Regions from separate parts of the Paenibacillus sp. FSL R7-0198 genome, predicted to be linked through region 2. Evidence: riboswitches for the same ligand, from Rfam matches in the RefSeq annotation. Region 2 holds a riboswitch; each other region holds the start of a gene.
The links. Region 2 has a riboswitch for thiamine pyrophosphate ahead of MKY87_RS20295 (ABC transporter ATP-binding protein). Riboswitches for the same ligand answer to the same signal wherever they lie in the genome.
Positions count from the first base shown of each region.

Region 1: linked by a shared signal. The riboswitch ahead of MKY87_RS18195 (ABC transporter substrate-binding protein) and the one ahead of MKY87_RS20295 (ABC transporter ATP-binding protein) in region 2 are both predicted to bind thiamine pyrophosphate.
Region 3: linked by a shared signal. The riboswitch ahead of thiC (phosphomethylpyrimidine synthase ThiC) and the one ahead of MKY87_RS20295 (ABC transporter ATP-binding protein) in region 2 are both predicted to bind thiamine pyrophosphate.

Region 1 covers NZ_JBBOCB010000001.1:4,172,514-4,177,663, reverse strand. The annotation lists gene MKY87_RS18210 (hypothetical protein) at 1-170, opposite strand, end outside; gene MKY87_RS18205 (VOC family protein) at 344-730, shown strand; gene MKY87_RS18200 (NAD-dependent epimerase/dehydratase family protein) at 748-1,503, shown strand; TPP riboswitch at 1,649-1,761, shown strand; gene MKY87_RS18195 (ABC transporter substrate-binding protein) at 1,983-3,023, shown strand; gene MKY87_RS18190 (thiamine-binding protein) at 3,239-3,529, shown strand; gene MKY87_RS18185 (ABC transporter permease) at 3,529-4,287, shown strand; gene MKY87_RS18180 (ABC transporter ATP-binding protein) at 4,325-5,150, shown strand, end outside.
Region 2 covers NZ_JBBOCB010000001.1:4,669,149-4,674,298, reverse strand. The annotation lists gene MKY87_RS20305 (S-layer homology domain-containing protein) at 1-1,475, opposite strand, end outside; gene MKY87_RS20300 (radical SAM/SPASM domain-containing protein) at 1,741-2,616, opposite strand; TPP riboswitch at 2,834-2,936, shown strand; gene MKY87_RS20295 (ABC transporter ATP-binding protein) at 3,095-3,859, shown strand; gene MKY87_RS20290 (ABC transporter permease) at 3,849-4,679, shown strand; gene MKY87_RS20285 (ABC transporter substrate-binding protein) at 4,842-5,150, shown strand, end outside.
Region 3 covers NZ_JBBOCB010000001.1:4,412,395-4,417,544, forward strand. The annotation lists gene MKY87_RS19250 (alpha/beta hydrolase) at 1-1,015, opposite strand, end outside; gene MKY87_RS19255 (IclR family transcriptional regulator) at 1,375-2,118, shown strand; TPP riboswitch at 2,268-2,381, shown strand; gene thiC (phosphomethylpyrimidine synthase ThiC) at 2,800-4,584, shown strand; gene MKY87_RS19265 (hypothetical protein) at 5,119-5,150, opposite strand, start outside.

The sequences.
Region 1 (5,150 bases), 500 kb from region 2:
AACGCGATGACAAAACATAATATGAATTGAAGCAGTATCTCAAGCGGGGACATCTTGCCGAGTAACCCACTGTGCCATAGATTGAAGAACATCATGACCAAGACCATTCCTGTACACATCATTAATCCGAAAATAATTTGTTCCTTCTTGCTTGCTGGCAATTCTCTCATCCTCTCTGTTTACCTTCGTAATTATAGAGATGAGGAAACCCTCCACATAAGTGAACATTATGTGAACATTTATGGTTTTTTCAAATTAAAATCCGATTTGACAACCTCGTAGTACAGCCCTATGATATCCCTTAAAATGGTAGAGAATTTACTACATTTGGAGGAATATAATTATGAGTTTTCAAAAGCGCATTGACCACGTCGGCATTGCCGTTCGTGATCTGGATACTACGCTTCGTTTTTATACGGAGGTTGTTGGATTGGAACTGAAAGACCGGGTGACGCATACGAACGGTGTCATTCAGCTCGCCTTTCTCGGCTTCAATGGAAGTAACGAGACTGAGATTGAGTTAATTCAAGGATACAGCGACAAGCTGCCTTCCGAAGGTACGGTACACCATTTTGCGATCCATGTAGATGACCTTGATTCTGAGTACAAACGCATCCAAGCCACCAAAGCCGTATTTATTGATGGAGAGATTATTACACTGCCTAACGGTTACCGCTATTTCTTCATCTATGGACCTGAAAAGGAATGGATTGAGTTCTTCCAGCGCTAAGAATTGGAGTTGATTTCATGAACATTTTAATTACTGGCGCAGCCGGGAAAATTGGCCGGGACTTGTCCCAACACTTGTCAGAAGCATATCACCTGCGACTAACGGATTTGAATATCGGCAGACTGCATACGTATCAAGAAACCGACCATGAGATCATGACACTGGATGTGACAGACCCTGAAGCCTGTCAGCATGCTTGCGAAGGCATGGATGTGGTAGTACATCTGGCGGGAGACCCTTCCCCGAATGCCGGATTCTATGAATCGTTGTTGGACATCAATATCAAAGGTACATTTAATGTATTCCGTGCAGCTAAGGACCAAGGTGTGCAAAGAGTCATTCTGGCGAGCAGTGCACAGACGATTGAGGGGTATCCCATTGATGCTCAAGTCTATCCGGACATGCCAACACACCCACGGAATTTGTACGGGGTTAGCAAATGTTTTGGAGAATCGCTCGCTTCCTATTTTGCGTATACCGAGGGTTTACAAAGTGTTGCGATACGTATAGGTGCATATGATGATTTTCAACCGGACGGACCAGCGCTGGAAGCAAGGGATATGAGCGCGTATATTAGTCCGGCTGACTTGTGTGATTTGATGTTCAAAGCCATTACCGTTACCAATCTGGAGCCCTTCACCATACTGCATGGGATCTCGAATAATCGGTTTAAACGATTGAATCTGGAAACCACTCAGAAACAGGTAGGCTATGACCCAAAATCCGATGCTTTTGCACTCAGTCAGATTTCCTTATATGATTCGCCACGATAATTAATGAAAATAACACATCCAAACAGACCGTTATACATATGTATAACGGTCTGTTTGATAAGTTCATACGTGTCCCCATCCAGTTCCTGACTGGACACGTTCCACCTGCTGGCCTATAATTACACCTAGTAATGCCCGTAACTTCATAGTTTCCCAGGGGAGTCGGAATTGGCCGGCTGAGAGTGTATCCCACCAAGATACTAACCCTTAGACCTGATCTGGATCATGCCAGCGTAGGAATCGGAGTATATCGAAATGGCACAGCCCTATGGCTGAACGCCACCTCTCTAACGCCTGCACGCGTCCCGGATTACGGGACGCTTTTTTAATGTTCTTTTATATAGCCAGAGAGCTAAAAAAAGTGACGTTATCCAGATCTCAACTGGTATAAATCTGTCGATTTATGCAAGATGATTGGATATGAAGCCAAGGAGTACCCCGTGCCACTCGGCCGGACATACCGAAGGAGAGAATCACAGATGAAATGGCGTAAAACAATGGGACTGCTGCTCTTGTGTGTACTGCTGGTGACTGTAGCCGCATGTGGCGGTAAAGAAGCCGCCCCCGTAGAGCAGAACGGCAACACAAATACAGAAAGCAGTAACGAAGGTGGCACTGCCGCCTTAAAGGATATTAAAGTGGTGCTCGACTGGACACCAAATACGAATCATACCGGCCTGTATGCGGCTGTAGATCAAGGTTTTTACAAGGCCGAAGGCTTAAACGTGGAGATTGTACAACCAGGTGCCGGTGGCGCGGATACGATGGTTGCATCGAACGAAGTGCCTTTTGGCGTAAGTTATCAGGAGAGTGTAACTCAAGCCCGTACACAGGGTGTTCCTCTCGTCTCCATCGCAGCAGTTATTCAGCATAATACATCCGGGTTCGCTGCTCCGGCGGATCGGAATATCAAATCACCGAAAGATTTTGAAGGTAAAACCTATGGCGGTTGGGGTTCCCCAGTCGAAGAAGCCGTGATGCAATCCATTATGGAAGGCGACGGAGCAGATGTATCCAAAGTGAAAAACATTAACATGGGTGACGCTGACTTTTTCACCGCAGTGAAACGGGACATTGATTTCGCGTGGATTTTCTACGCTTGGACGGGGATTGAAGCCGAATTGCGCGGAGAACCAATCGACATGTTATATGTGAAGGATTATTCAGATGCATTGGATTACTACACGCCTGTCCTCGTAACAAACGAGCAGACGATCCAAAACGACCCTGAGCTGGTGAAAGCATTTCTGAAAGCCACTTCCGAAGGATATCAATATGCCATTGATCATCCCGAAGACGCAGCGAACATTCTGATCAAGGCTGTACCGGATCTGGACAAGGAATTGGTCCTGGCAAGCCAGAAATGGCTTAGTCCAAAGTACACAGATGACGCCCCGCGCTGGGGTGAGCAAAAGCAGGAAGTATGGCAGAATTACACCGACTGGATGTTTAGCAAAAAACTGCTCGATGAACAGATCGATGTAAGCAAGGCATATACAAACGCGTTTTTACCCCAATAAAAATTGCTTAAGTTTAACTTTTTACACAAGAACGAAGAGTGCAGAACCCATCTGAAGAAACAAAGTGTTCGCCTTTATCCCCGGATTTCCCCATTGAAAATGGATTCAAGAAATCTGGGGATAACAGCGATCGGAAGAGGGTACTGCAATCGGAGTGATAAGTGTAAACCTGGTTCAATTCATGCAATTTATCACGAAAGGAGCCGTGATCTCTCATGGCAAGCACACTACTTAGCATTCAGGTTATTCCCAAAACGCCAAATGGCGAGAATTCTTATCCTTACGTAGATCGCGCCATTGAAGTTATTCAGCAATCCGGCCTGAAATATCAGGTGAACGCGCTCGACACCACGATGGAGGGAGAACTGGAGGAACTGCTCGAGGTTGTCCGTAAAATGCACGAGGTACTTGTGGAGGCTGGTAGCCCAAGCATCATCTCCCAGATCAAAATCGCCCATAGCCCTGCTGGCTTCAGCATGGATACCCTGACGGAGAAGTATCGCTAATGCATGCCTATTTCAAAAGTGTATGGCCGCCCATTGTGGCGGTTATTCTCTTTATAGCGATATGGCAGGGAGCCGTCTCCCTCTTCCATATTGAGAAATGGATGCTGCCTGCACCATCCGACATCGCCCGCGAAGCGGCAACCCAGGCCGAGCGGCTTGGCATGCACGCTTCCGCAACCATTCAGTTAACCCTGATCGGATTCGCGGCCGGCACCGCGGTTGGATTATTAATTGCGATGGTGCTGCATTTGGTCCCTTTTCTCAAGTCGGCCCTGTATCCTTTACTTATTCTTAGTCAAAATATCCCAACCATCGCGCTCGCGCCGCTCCTGTTAATCTGGTTCGGATTCGGGCTGTTGCCCAAGCTGATTACGATCATCCTGGTATGTTTCTTCCCCGTTGCAGTGGCGGCCATGGATGGCTTGACCCGTACTGACGCCGCGATGATGAACTATATGCGCATGGCTGGTGCGAAACGTCACCATATCTTCTGGAAGCTGGAGCTCCCCCATGCGCTGCCATCCGTGTTCTCCGGTGTCAAAATTGCCGCTACCTATAGCGTGATGGGTGCCATCATCGCCGAATGGATTGGTGCAGACAAGGGTATTGGTTATTATATGATGCTGCAAAAGTCGGCTTATCGCACGGATCGCCTATTCGTGGCGATCATGATTATTGTCGCGCTCAGCTTGCTGCTCTTCCTGTTCATTGCCCTGCTGGAGAAGCTACTCGTGCGCTGGCGGCCACAGAAGCGATAATAAAGAAGTAATCTGTATATTAGGAAGTGATGACCATATGAATCGGCAACAGGACGAACAAGTCCAGCCTGGACGAGGAGCAAGTGTAGTGGAGCCAACGCACGGTGAAAAGTTAAACTCGGCTACGCCTAATCGACCTGCCAATACGACTCCTGCTTCGGTTCCACCTGCACTGGACGTTGTTAATGTTCATGCATCATTCCGTGAACGGCGGAGCAGGTTACCGGTTCTGAACGGCCTGTCCCTGACTGTGGAGCAAGGCGAGTTTGTCGCTATCGTTGGACCATCCGGCTGTGGCAAAAGCACCCTGTTCCACATCATCGGCGGTCTGCTGAAGCCACAGGAAGGCCAAGTGCTTATGAACGGTCAGAATGTAACGGGACAACGTGGCAAGATTAGTTATATGCCTCAACAACCCGCTCTTTTCCCTTGGCGTACCATTGAAGATAATGTACTACTTGCTGGTGAAGTAGCTTCAAGCGCTCCTCCTCGGGCTGAAGCTCTTGCGGAAGCTCGTAAGTGGTTAAGCAGCGTGGGTCTTGCCGGGTTTGAGCAAGCATACCCTCATATGCTGTCTGGCGGAATGCAGCAGCGTGCTGCATTTCTGCGTGCCCTGCTCAGTCCGCAGGAACTCATGCTGCTGGACGAACCTTTCAGCGCGCTGGATGCACTGACACGTAGCGACATGCAACGCTGGCTGCTCGATATCTGGGAACAGAACCGCCGCTCGGTGCTGTTCATCACCCATAATATCGAAGAAGCACTGCTGCTTGCGGATCGGGTCTATGTGTTATCCAACCGACCTGCAACAGTGTTGCACGAGGTACATGTTCCTTTTGATCGCCCAAGACGAGAAGAAATTA
Region 2 (5,150 bases):
CCTTCTACATTGACCAGAGCTGAAGATAATGTTCCCGCTCCAGAAAATTGTACGATTGCATTTAATATAGCCCGACTCACTACAGCACCATGGTTAATTTTAAACACTGTGTTCAATGCTTCTTGGAACACCTCAAGATTTTCAATGGTGGAATTATCTCCGAACTCCACTGAAACTTGTTCTGCATGAACCATTACAGAGTCGAAGCTTCCACTGAGCACTACCGAAGAATTATGGGGAATCGACTCTGCTATTTCAATCGGTCCGACATCACCCGTGGAGACATTCTGTACGATTGCACCAGATCTAATTTCAATCTGCTGAACATTACTTCCACCTTCAAGGACCAAACGAACACTGCCGTCCGCTTTGTCAACAATCACTGTTGCAAGAACCGAGTCCACTGCATGAATACTATTTGGTCCTCCGCCTTGAATCTCAGTCGTTCCCGTGACACTAACATTATCAAGAGTCACGTCACCGTTTCCTACGGACTCAAGTATCTTCAGCCTACCATTTATTTTGGTATTTTTTAGAACGACACCTTGAGAACTAATAGTTATATTTCCAGTTACATTACCAAGAGTATATGTACCTGGAGCAGAGAGATTATTACTAGGGGTTTGTTCCCCGCCTCCACTATTTCCACCATTGTTACTTCCGTTCCCTTTATCTCCGGAGCTGCTACCGCTATTTCCCTTACTGTTACCTTCAGAAGGTTTTGCTGTTTCAGGTTTTGCTTCATTTGAATCTTCAGTATCAATCTCTGTCTTGGCAGGAGCCATGTAACTATCATATGTAGACTTATTTGTCACAAACTCATATGCAAGTCTCGCTAGCGCCTGTCGATCTGCTACGCCTGATGGATTAAATTTTACTGTTCCATCTTTTTGAACTAATCCTTTGATAAAACCAGATTGATAGGCTAGTGTTACAGAATCTTTCGCCCAGTTAGATACTTGACCCAAATCTGAGAGTTGTGGTTTGAATGTTTGACTCGTTACATCTTGAATGTCCCAACCAAAGGCTCTAACAAAAAATACAGCCAACTCTTCTCTTGTCACATTTTTATTAGGCGAAAAGCTATCTTTGGAGGTACCTTGAGCAATTCCAGATTTGACAAGTGCACCTACATATCCGGCATACCATTGATCTTCCTTTACATCTCTGAATTGACTTACTTCGACATTATCAGGCTTTAAATTAAGCGCACCGACCATAATTTTTGCTAATTGAGCTCGTGTTACCGAATCGGAAGGTTTAAATGTCCCATCAGTAAATCCTGTGAGTATTCCTTGTTCTACTAATTTGGTTATTTCCGTTTTGGCATACGAATTATCAATGTCATTAAAAGAAGTTTTAGATGTAGCCACTTCTGCAGATACAGATAAATTGATAGATAACATAGAAACAATCAGCGACGTAGAAAGCATTAACGATAGTTTGTGATTAAACTTTTTCCATTTTGAATTCAAAACTAAAACACACTCCTCAGTAAGCTTCTGGTAGGCAAATCCAATAATATATGAATCTTTAGAACTAATTCACCTCCTAATCAATAGGATAATAATACCATGCAAATTCATAAAAACAAGATTAATAGACTATGATTTTACAAAAAAGTTGTTATCCTGAATTGATTTCAATTCTTATTATCTAAATAATTTCGCAATAAAGACAAAACGAACCTACCGAAACAAATATTTTCGGTAGGTTCGTTTTTAACTAAATTTATATATTCTAGGCTCCGAATCTCTGACGATAACCGCACTTTCGACACAACTCTTCCACAGCTTCCCGCTTGGAGAAACCATATACCAGATTGTTCGCTCGTTCACCCTCAATAATCTCCGAGAATGACTTCTCGTGCACATTACCCAAGTTAATTACACCCTCGCCATCGAGACAGCATGGAACTACCGTTCCATCTACAAGCACAGCTGCCTGCCCACGCAATGCATGGCAGAAGCCTTTGCCGTCATCTTCAGGTGCATCCAGACTTGGCCACTGGAACTCATGGTCCTGATTCAGATATACATTCGGGGCAATTTTGACCCCACTGCCTGGAACTACTTTTTCCTCAATGCGGAAGTCCAGATTGAACTCACGTTCCAATACTTCAAGAGTCTCCCGATTTCGATTCATCTGAGCATTTGTGAAGTTATCCTGTGTCAGATTCCACAGCCGGAATGAGATGATGACATTGTGCTTAACGGCCTCGTGTACAAAGGACAAAATATGACGCAGGTAACCGTCACGATCTGTTGAACCTTCATGCCCATCGAAGCTGTGCAGGGAGAAATTCATCTGTCGCAGCGCCGGTTTGCCAAGCAATTTATGCTGAGTCTTGGGCAGCAGTGTACCATTCGTTGTAATGTTCACCTTGAGTCCCTTCTCATGTGCGGAATCGAGCAACAAATCTATTTTGGGATGCAACAAGGGTTCGCCTTTGACATGTAGATAAATATGATTGGTGTGTGGTTTAACTTGATCCAGTATATTGTTGAAGACTTCAGGGTCAATGAATCCTTTGGCACGCTGTGTCTGCGGACAGAAGCTGCATGCCAGATTGCAGATACTCGTGATCTCAATATATACTTTTTTGAACGTTTTCAACTCGGGTCCCCATTCTGCTTCGGAGGGAGAACAATCCCGCCTGCATTTGTGATCCGGCCAATATGCGCCACCACTATTATATCGGGTTAGGGAGCCCAGGTAAATTGTTCAGTTGTTCGGGTCTGACTCCAAGTTCATCTCAACAATTCCATCATGCTGCCTCTTTACAGTTCATGTTCAAGTGATATATGCTGAACAGACAACTGCATATCTTGAACTTTTGCACTAGGGGAGCCTTGCGGCTGAGACGAATATGACTATTCGGACCCTTTGAACCTGATCTGGATCATACCAGCGGAGGGAAGTGGAGCGGCCTTTTAGTAAGCGGAATTTTTTCATGTATGTGAAGATAAATTGCGGATTTAACTTACAGACCCACTCATTTCTCCGGAAATGGGTGGGTCTTTTTTGTTCCTTTTGCAGAGTATAGGATGCCGTTGTTATTGCAGTAGTCTGACATCAAGGGGGTGAGGATCAGATGGATAACCATGTAACCATTCACAACGTAAGCTTTGCTTTTTCCGAAAAAAAGGATTCCCCTGTGCTCTCCAATGTGTCGCTTCAGGTTCAACAAGGAGAATTTGTCTCGCTCATTGGCTCCAGCGGATCAGGTAAAAGCACGCTCTTCAAGCTGCTCGCAGGCTTGCATGAGCCAACCGTCGGCACCATCGATATTGCTGACGTACCGCAAGGACAACGGCTCGGACGAGTCGCCTATATGCCGCAGAAAGACCTGCTGTTATCCTGGCGTACCGTCATGGAGAACTGCCTGCTGCCTGCCGAGCTGGCACCAGGCCGACAGGACAAGGACAAACTACGAGCCGATATCATCGCTGGATTGGCAAGGTTTGGCTTGTCCGGTTATGAGCAGGCCTATCCGGATGAGTTATCCGGCGGCATGCGGCAGCGGGTGGCATTGCTGCGTACCTTGCTTACAGGCGGGCAGCTCATGTTGCTGGATGAACCCTTCGGTGCACTCGACGCTTTAACCAAACGAGAAATGCATCGCTGGTTGTTGGAGCTGTGGAAAGACTTTGGACAAACCGTGCTGTTCATTACACATGACATCGAAGAAGCCCTGCTGTTAAGTGACCGTATCATTCTGTTAACTCCAGGAGGGCAAGGTCAGCAGTTGCGGGAGATGATGGTTCCTTTACCACGCCCAAGGCATTCGGACATGATCTACGAACCAGTTCTCGTGCAGATGAGGAAACAACTGGAGGAACAATTACATGCAAAATGATAGAACTGAGGTTAGCGTTTGGACGTGGTGTTCAAAGTGGCTCTCGAAGTGGTTTTCCCAATATGGTTTGTTTATTGTGCTCATGCTCTCTTTACTGGCGATCTGGGAAACGATTGTGCGTATGGGATGGGTTCCCTCCTTCATCATTCCTGCACCCACGGCCATCATAGGTTCACTGGTTGAGCACCGTCGTCTGCTGTTGACCATCCATCTGCCTGCTACCTTTATGGAGGTTGTTGTTGGTTTTGTCTTGTCCATAGTGACTGGAATTACGCTAGCAACAGGCATGCATATGAACCGATCGATTGAAAAGGCCTTGTATCCCTTCATCGTGATCAGTCAGACCATCCCGCTGATTGCCTTGTCTCCCGTATTTATCTTGTGGTTTGGTTACACGTTGTGGAGCAAAGTCGCCGTGGTGTTCCTAATCGCATTCTTCCCCATTGTGGTCAGTACCTACGATGGACTCCGCCAAGGCGATCCGGAGCAGCGTGAACTGCTGCTCACCATGGGCGCCAGCAAATGGGATATTTTTTGCAAACTCCAGGTTCCGCTGGCACTTCCCTCTTTTTTCTCGGGGTTAAAGATGTCCGTGGTGTACTGCGTGGTTGGGGCAACGATTGGCGAATGGCTTGGTGGCAGCAAAGGTCTCGGCTACTTCAGCCGCCGCATGTCCAGCAACATGAACACGGATGCGATGTTTGCCGCTATTGTGCTGTTATCCCTGCTTGGGATCGTTTTGTTTGTACTGATTGCCTGGCTGGAGAAACGGTTTAGCATACGGCGGCATGGACATGGAGGCAAAAGAAAAGTTGGATAATACTTAGACAGAAATTAGATGTAAATACAGAAGTTACAATCTTCAGAACATACCTTATGCACAAATTCAGCAGCATCTTCAATCAGTTCACTGTCACGTTGTCGTTAACATGCTGCTGTCCATTTTCTACAAATCAAAACGATGAAATGAGGACCTTCATTTATGAATAACAAAGGTATATACTCCCTGCTTCCCATCATGCTCATTAGCCTTTTGCTGATCGTTAGCGGATGCAGCACCACGAATACCAGCAAAAACACGCCAACAACAGACGCTGCAACCAATGCACAACAAACAGGCAAGTCTGCAACCGAAACAGCATCTGACACCAAAGATAAACTGTCCATTATGCTCGACTGGTACCCGAATGCAGTACACTCCTTCATCTACGTTGCTCAAGAAAAAGGATACTTTGCAGATCAAGGTCTCGATGTCGAAATTCAGATGCCTGCGGATACCAATGATTCACTC
Region 3 (5,150 bases), 260 kb from region 2:
TATTCGTGTTTTGCACATCGTCACTGCTTGTCTTCGTTACATGACTCAGGAAAGTTGAGACACGGCGCAGATATTCTTTCGGATGCTCCCGGAAAATAAGTTCATGATGCGCGTCCTGTACAATCCATACATCCGAATACGGATTAGTCTGGTTGGCGGCGAGCTGCTCCGCAATTGGATAAGGCGCCTTCTCGTCCTCTGTACCATGGATGAAGAAAATCGGGAACGGATAATCTTCCTTTTTCACTTCCTGATACGGGATCTGTTGCAATCCGGTACCATTCAGAACAGGGAACAACAGATTCATGATCTCGAGTGTGGGCTGACGCGGGAGATCGATCTGGTTATGAATGTTGTGGTACAGCGTATCCGGCTCAAGCAGGAACGTACTGTCCAGAATCATTGCATCCACTTCCTGTGTAATCAGCCCAGTCTGAAGCGCTGTACCGGCACCCATCGAGAAGCCCCAGACAACCAGTTCCTGCGCACCACGTTGCTTGGCGAACTGGATCGCACCGAGCAATTGCTGTGACTCAGCTTTGCCACCTGTGGCTACAGCTTTGTTCACCTGTGAGGCGAAGCCATAATCGAACATGACCACGTTGAACCCAAGTTGATGGGCATAGTGTGCCAGGTCATACATGGGTACCCATGTTTCTTCACGATTGGCACCATAGCCGTGACTGAAAATAATCGTTTTGCTTGCAGCATTGTCAGCAGGTATATACCATCCCTGCATCGTCCGGCTGCCATCTGCTGCCGGGAACGTGATGTCTTCATACTTCATGTTCTTGGCCTGCATTGGATTGGAGAAGACCGGTGCTACAGTAGGATTGGATAATACCCATGCGATATAACCATGCAGTGCGATAAAACAAAACAGTAGAAAAAATACAACGGAGAGCAGCAACGCTACGATAATATGTTTGAACCGAATCAGCCTCGGTGATAGGGAAGAGGGCAGATCGGACACTTTTGTATGCAGCGGGGCTTCGCTCTGGGATGTTGGATACATGAATGCCCCTCCTTTGAAGTTCAGTTGAAGATAACAACGACATGAAAAGAGAATTGCGTTTATTTCAGAGCCTGCTTCAGAGCGATATCTTAATGTAATATATCTTTATCGTATGTTCCAGTATAGTCAAAGTCAATTGATTGAGGGCATTTGTTACGCAATTGTTATATAGTTCTTAAGATATATGGGTAACATTACCTTAGTGTGTAAATTACAGGGGATTAAGTCTTATAAAAAGGAAAAATTTACAGGTTAGCCTATTTTGATTTTGGCTCTTTTTGGTTTACAGATGAGACCGTTTCTCATATAATTTATGTAACCAAGTTTCATGTGATGAAACATGAGGAGGGCATTATGCCATGGAAGATCGCAAGTTAACCGTCCGGGCTGTGGAACGGGCGCTGGATATATTATTATGTTTTACCACACGCAGTGATCTGGGACTCACCGAAATTGCCAGCCAGATCGGCTTGCACAAAAGTACAGTGCACCGTTTGATGGCTACGCTGGAGGATCGAGGGTTCGTGATCCGTGATGCAGCAACAGAGAAGTACCGACTTGGCATCCGAATCTGGGAGCTGTCAGCTCATATGTCCCGCAGTGATGATCCCGCTATTCTGCTGCTGCCTGCGATGGAGCGACTGAGAGATCGATTGGGAGAGACCGTGAGTCTGTACCTGCGTGATGGGAGTGAACGGATACGGATTCAGGCTGTGCAAAGTGATCAGGCGATTCGCCGAGTCGCCCCCGTTGGTGTTAGACTCCCGCTGTCTGTGGGCGCTTCCAGCAAAGTTTTGATGGCGTTTGCCACGGACGAGGATCGTGAAGAACTGATGAACGGCCCGGAATGGCCGGTGTTTATTGATCCCGCGGTGTATTTAGCGCAAATGGGAGATATCCGGGATAACGGATATGCGACGAGTTATGAGGAACGTGAGCCGGGAGCTGCCGCGGTATCTGTACCGATTATGGATCGCAGAGGCAATATTGCAGCTGCGCTCTCGGTCTCAGGGCCTGTCAGCCGACTCTCGCAGGAGACATTGCATGAATACGCACCTGTGTTGAAGGATGCTGCTACGCAGATGGGGCTCATGTTATCCTGATGTTGAGGTGAGGTTTTTTCTCCAATTGAGTTAGTGTTCTGGAATATAAAGGTTGTTTTTATGTTCCGGTTGCGCTACTCTGTAATGGACGGCCCAACGGAGCCAGCTTCATTGAATATGAACGGCGGCTTATGTAAGCCGCAACTTACTAACGTTACTGGGGGAGTCCGAATTGTCCGGACTGAGACGGAATCGCATGAGATTCCGGACCCTTTGCACCTGATCTGGATCATACCAGCGTAGGGAAGTAATCGGCGATATGACCTCAACCACCTCATGATGTGACCCTTGTAGTCTCCGTTAAGGAGCTGATTGAAGGTGCATTATTGGTGATGGACATAAAAGTCGGTTCCTTCGGGGACCGGCTTTTTTATATACAGGGAACGGGCGATATAGCGCGGATTTTATGGGCTTCTTTTTCGATAACCTGCGGAAGTGGGCTTGGATGAGGAGGGAAGTCTTATAGATCGATGATCTGTGGCAGCCTCCGTCTGTTGTGAACTGTACATAAATAATGTCTCCTCTGGTCTGGTGTAGGATCGCTCTTTCTTCTCTGTGCTCTGGATGATTTGGGACAGGTGCGTAAGTGAGCTGATGACGATACCAATGAAACCAAGTGAACGAACACTGAGGAGGAGACAAGCGAACATGAGTACAGGAAACCAAACGGGACAACAAGCGATGGAACAGGAACATAACGGTCAGCAGGTGGGAAAAGAAACAGGAGCGGCCGGACGGGTTCAGCCTTTTCCGGGCAGCCGCAAAGTCTACATTCAGGGCTCACGGCCGGACATTGCTGTACCGGAGCGTGAGATAGCCCTTCATGACACGAATACTCCCCAAGGGGTGGAGCATAACGAACCGCTGCGTGTCTACGATACGAGCGGCCCGATGACCGATCCCGCATTTCATGCGGATATCCGTGCAGGTCTGCCAGCCCTGCGCACCCGATGGATCACAGAGCGCGGCGATGTTGAAGCTTATCAGGGCCGTACGGTTAAACCGGAGGATAACGGACTGAAGCACGGAGGGAAGAGAGCGGGAGCCGAAGAGTACCCTGGATTGCGTGGAAAACCGCTACGGGCACAGACAGGACGCTGTGTGACCCAGATGCACTACGCGAGGCAGGGAGTCATTACGGCAGAGATGGAGTTTGCCGCCATTCGTGAAGGCGTGGAACCGGAATTTGTGCGGCAGGAGCTGGCGAGTGGACGGGCCATTCTGCCATCCAACATCAATCACCCGGAGAGTGAGCCGATGTTGATCGGTCGTCATTTTCACGTGAAAATCAATGCCAACATCGGCAACTCTGCAGTATCTTCCTCCATCGAGGAAGAGGTCGAGAAGATGACCTGGGCGGTACGATGGGGATCGGATACGGTGATGGATCTGTCCACAGGCAAAAACATTCATACCACCCGGGAATGGATCATCCGCAATTCACCTGTGCCGATTGGTACGGTGCCGCTGTATCAGGCGCTGGAGAAGGTGAATGGCGAAGCGGAAGCGCTGACCTGGGAGTTGTACCGTGACACACTCATAGAGCAGGCAGAGCAGGGCGTGGACTACTTTACGATTCATGCAGGTGTACTGCTGCGTTATATCCCGATGACCGCCAAGCGAATGACAGGCATTGTGTCTCGCGGTGGGTCCATTATGGCAGCATGGTGTCTGGCACATCATCAGGAGAATTTTTTGTACACCCATTTTGAAGAAATCTGCGAGATTATGAAAAGGTATGATGTGGCGTTTTCGTTGGGAGATGGACTTCGTCCAGGCAGTATCTACGATGCCAATGACGAAGCTCAGATGGCGGAACTGGCTACGCTTGGGGAACTGACGCAGATCGCATGGAAGCATGATGTGCAGGTGATGATCGAAGGCCCGGGTCATGTGCCGATGCATAAGATCAAGGAGAATGTGGACTTGCAGATGGAGATCTGTAAAGAAGCACCGTTCTACACACTTGGGCCGCTGACGACCGACATTGCCCCGGGTTACGATCACATCACATCCGCCATTGGTGCGGCCATGATTGGTTGGTTCGGCACGTCCATGCTCTGTTATGTTACGCCAAAAGAACATCTGGGCCTGCCTAACAAGGATGATGTGCGGGAAGGGGTTATCGCCTACAAGATCGCAGCTCATGCCGCCGATCTGGCAAAAGGCCATCCACGTGCCCAGCGCCGGGATGATGCATTGTCCAAAGCGCGCTTCGAGTTCCGCTGGAGGGACCAGTTCAACCTGTCGCTAGACCCTGAACGTGCGCTGTCCTACCATGATGAGACGCTGCCAGCAGAAGGGGCTAAGGAAGCTCATTTCTGCTCGATGTGCGGTCCGAAGTTCTGTAGCATGCGCATTACGCAGGACATTCGTACCTTTGCGGCGGACAAAGGATTGTCCGAGAATGAGGCTGTAGCAGCGGGCATGCAGGAAAAGGCCGAGGAATATCGGACACGTTCCTAGGAGCGGGTACAGCGCAAGCTGGGCAGTCTGACATCGTTTGTAGGTGAGAATACTGCTATTATGTCGTCTGCTTCATCTTACTGATCAGCTTCCTGATACTTTTTATCAGCATTATGGTTGATTGTCTAGCAGATGTTTAATAAAATGAATGTAAGTAAACACCAATAAGAGTAGCCAGGCCAATGGCTACTCCTGCACAGCATTTGCGGTGGGTATTCCTCCGAGTGCAGCAAGTTCAGATGAAGTGACCCGTCAGGCCGTCAACCTGTGGCGGGTCACTTCTTTTTACGATCGATGTATGTCAGGAGCGCAATAATTAACATCGCGAACACGATTACGTCGTTAAAAGAGAAGTTCATAGGATCACCTCCCACTGGAGGCAAGCCTATTTCCCACCACAAATTGGCTGTACAAAGTGATTATACCATTTGAAATGCTCTTGTTCGAGAGCATTTTTATTTTGCAAAAGGAAGCAATATAGTAGTTTTCACATGATTTTAGCGATTGTAATATTTCACTCCAAACCCGCTACTACTATCGAGCCAGGCCCAAATTCTTCTCCAAAT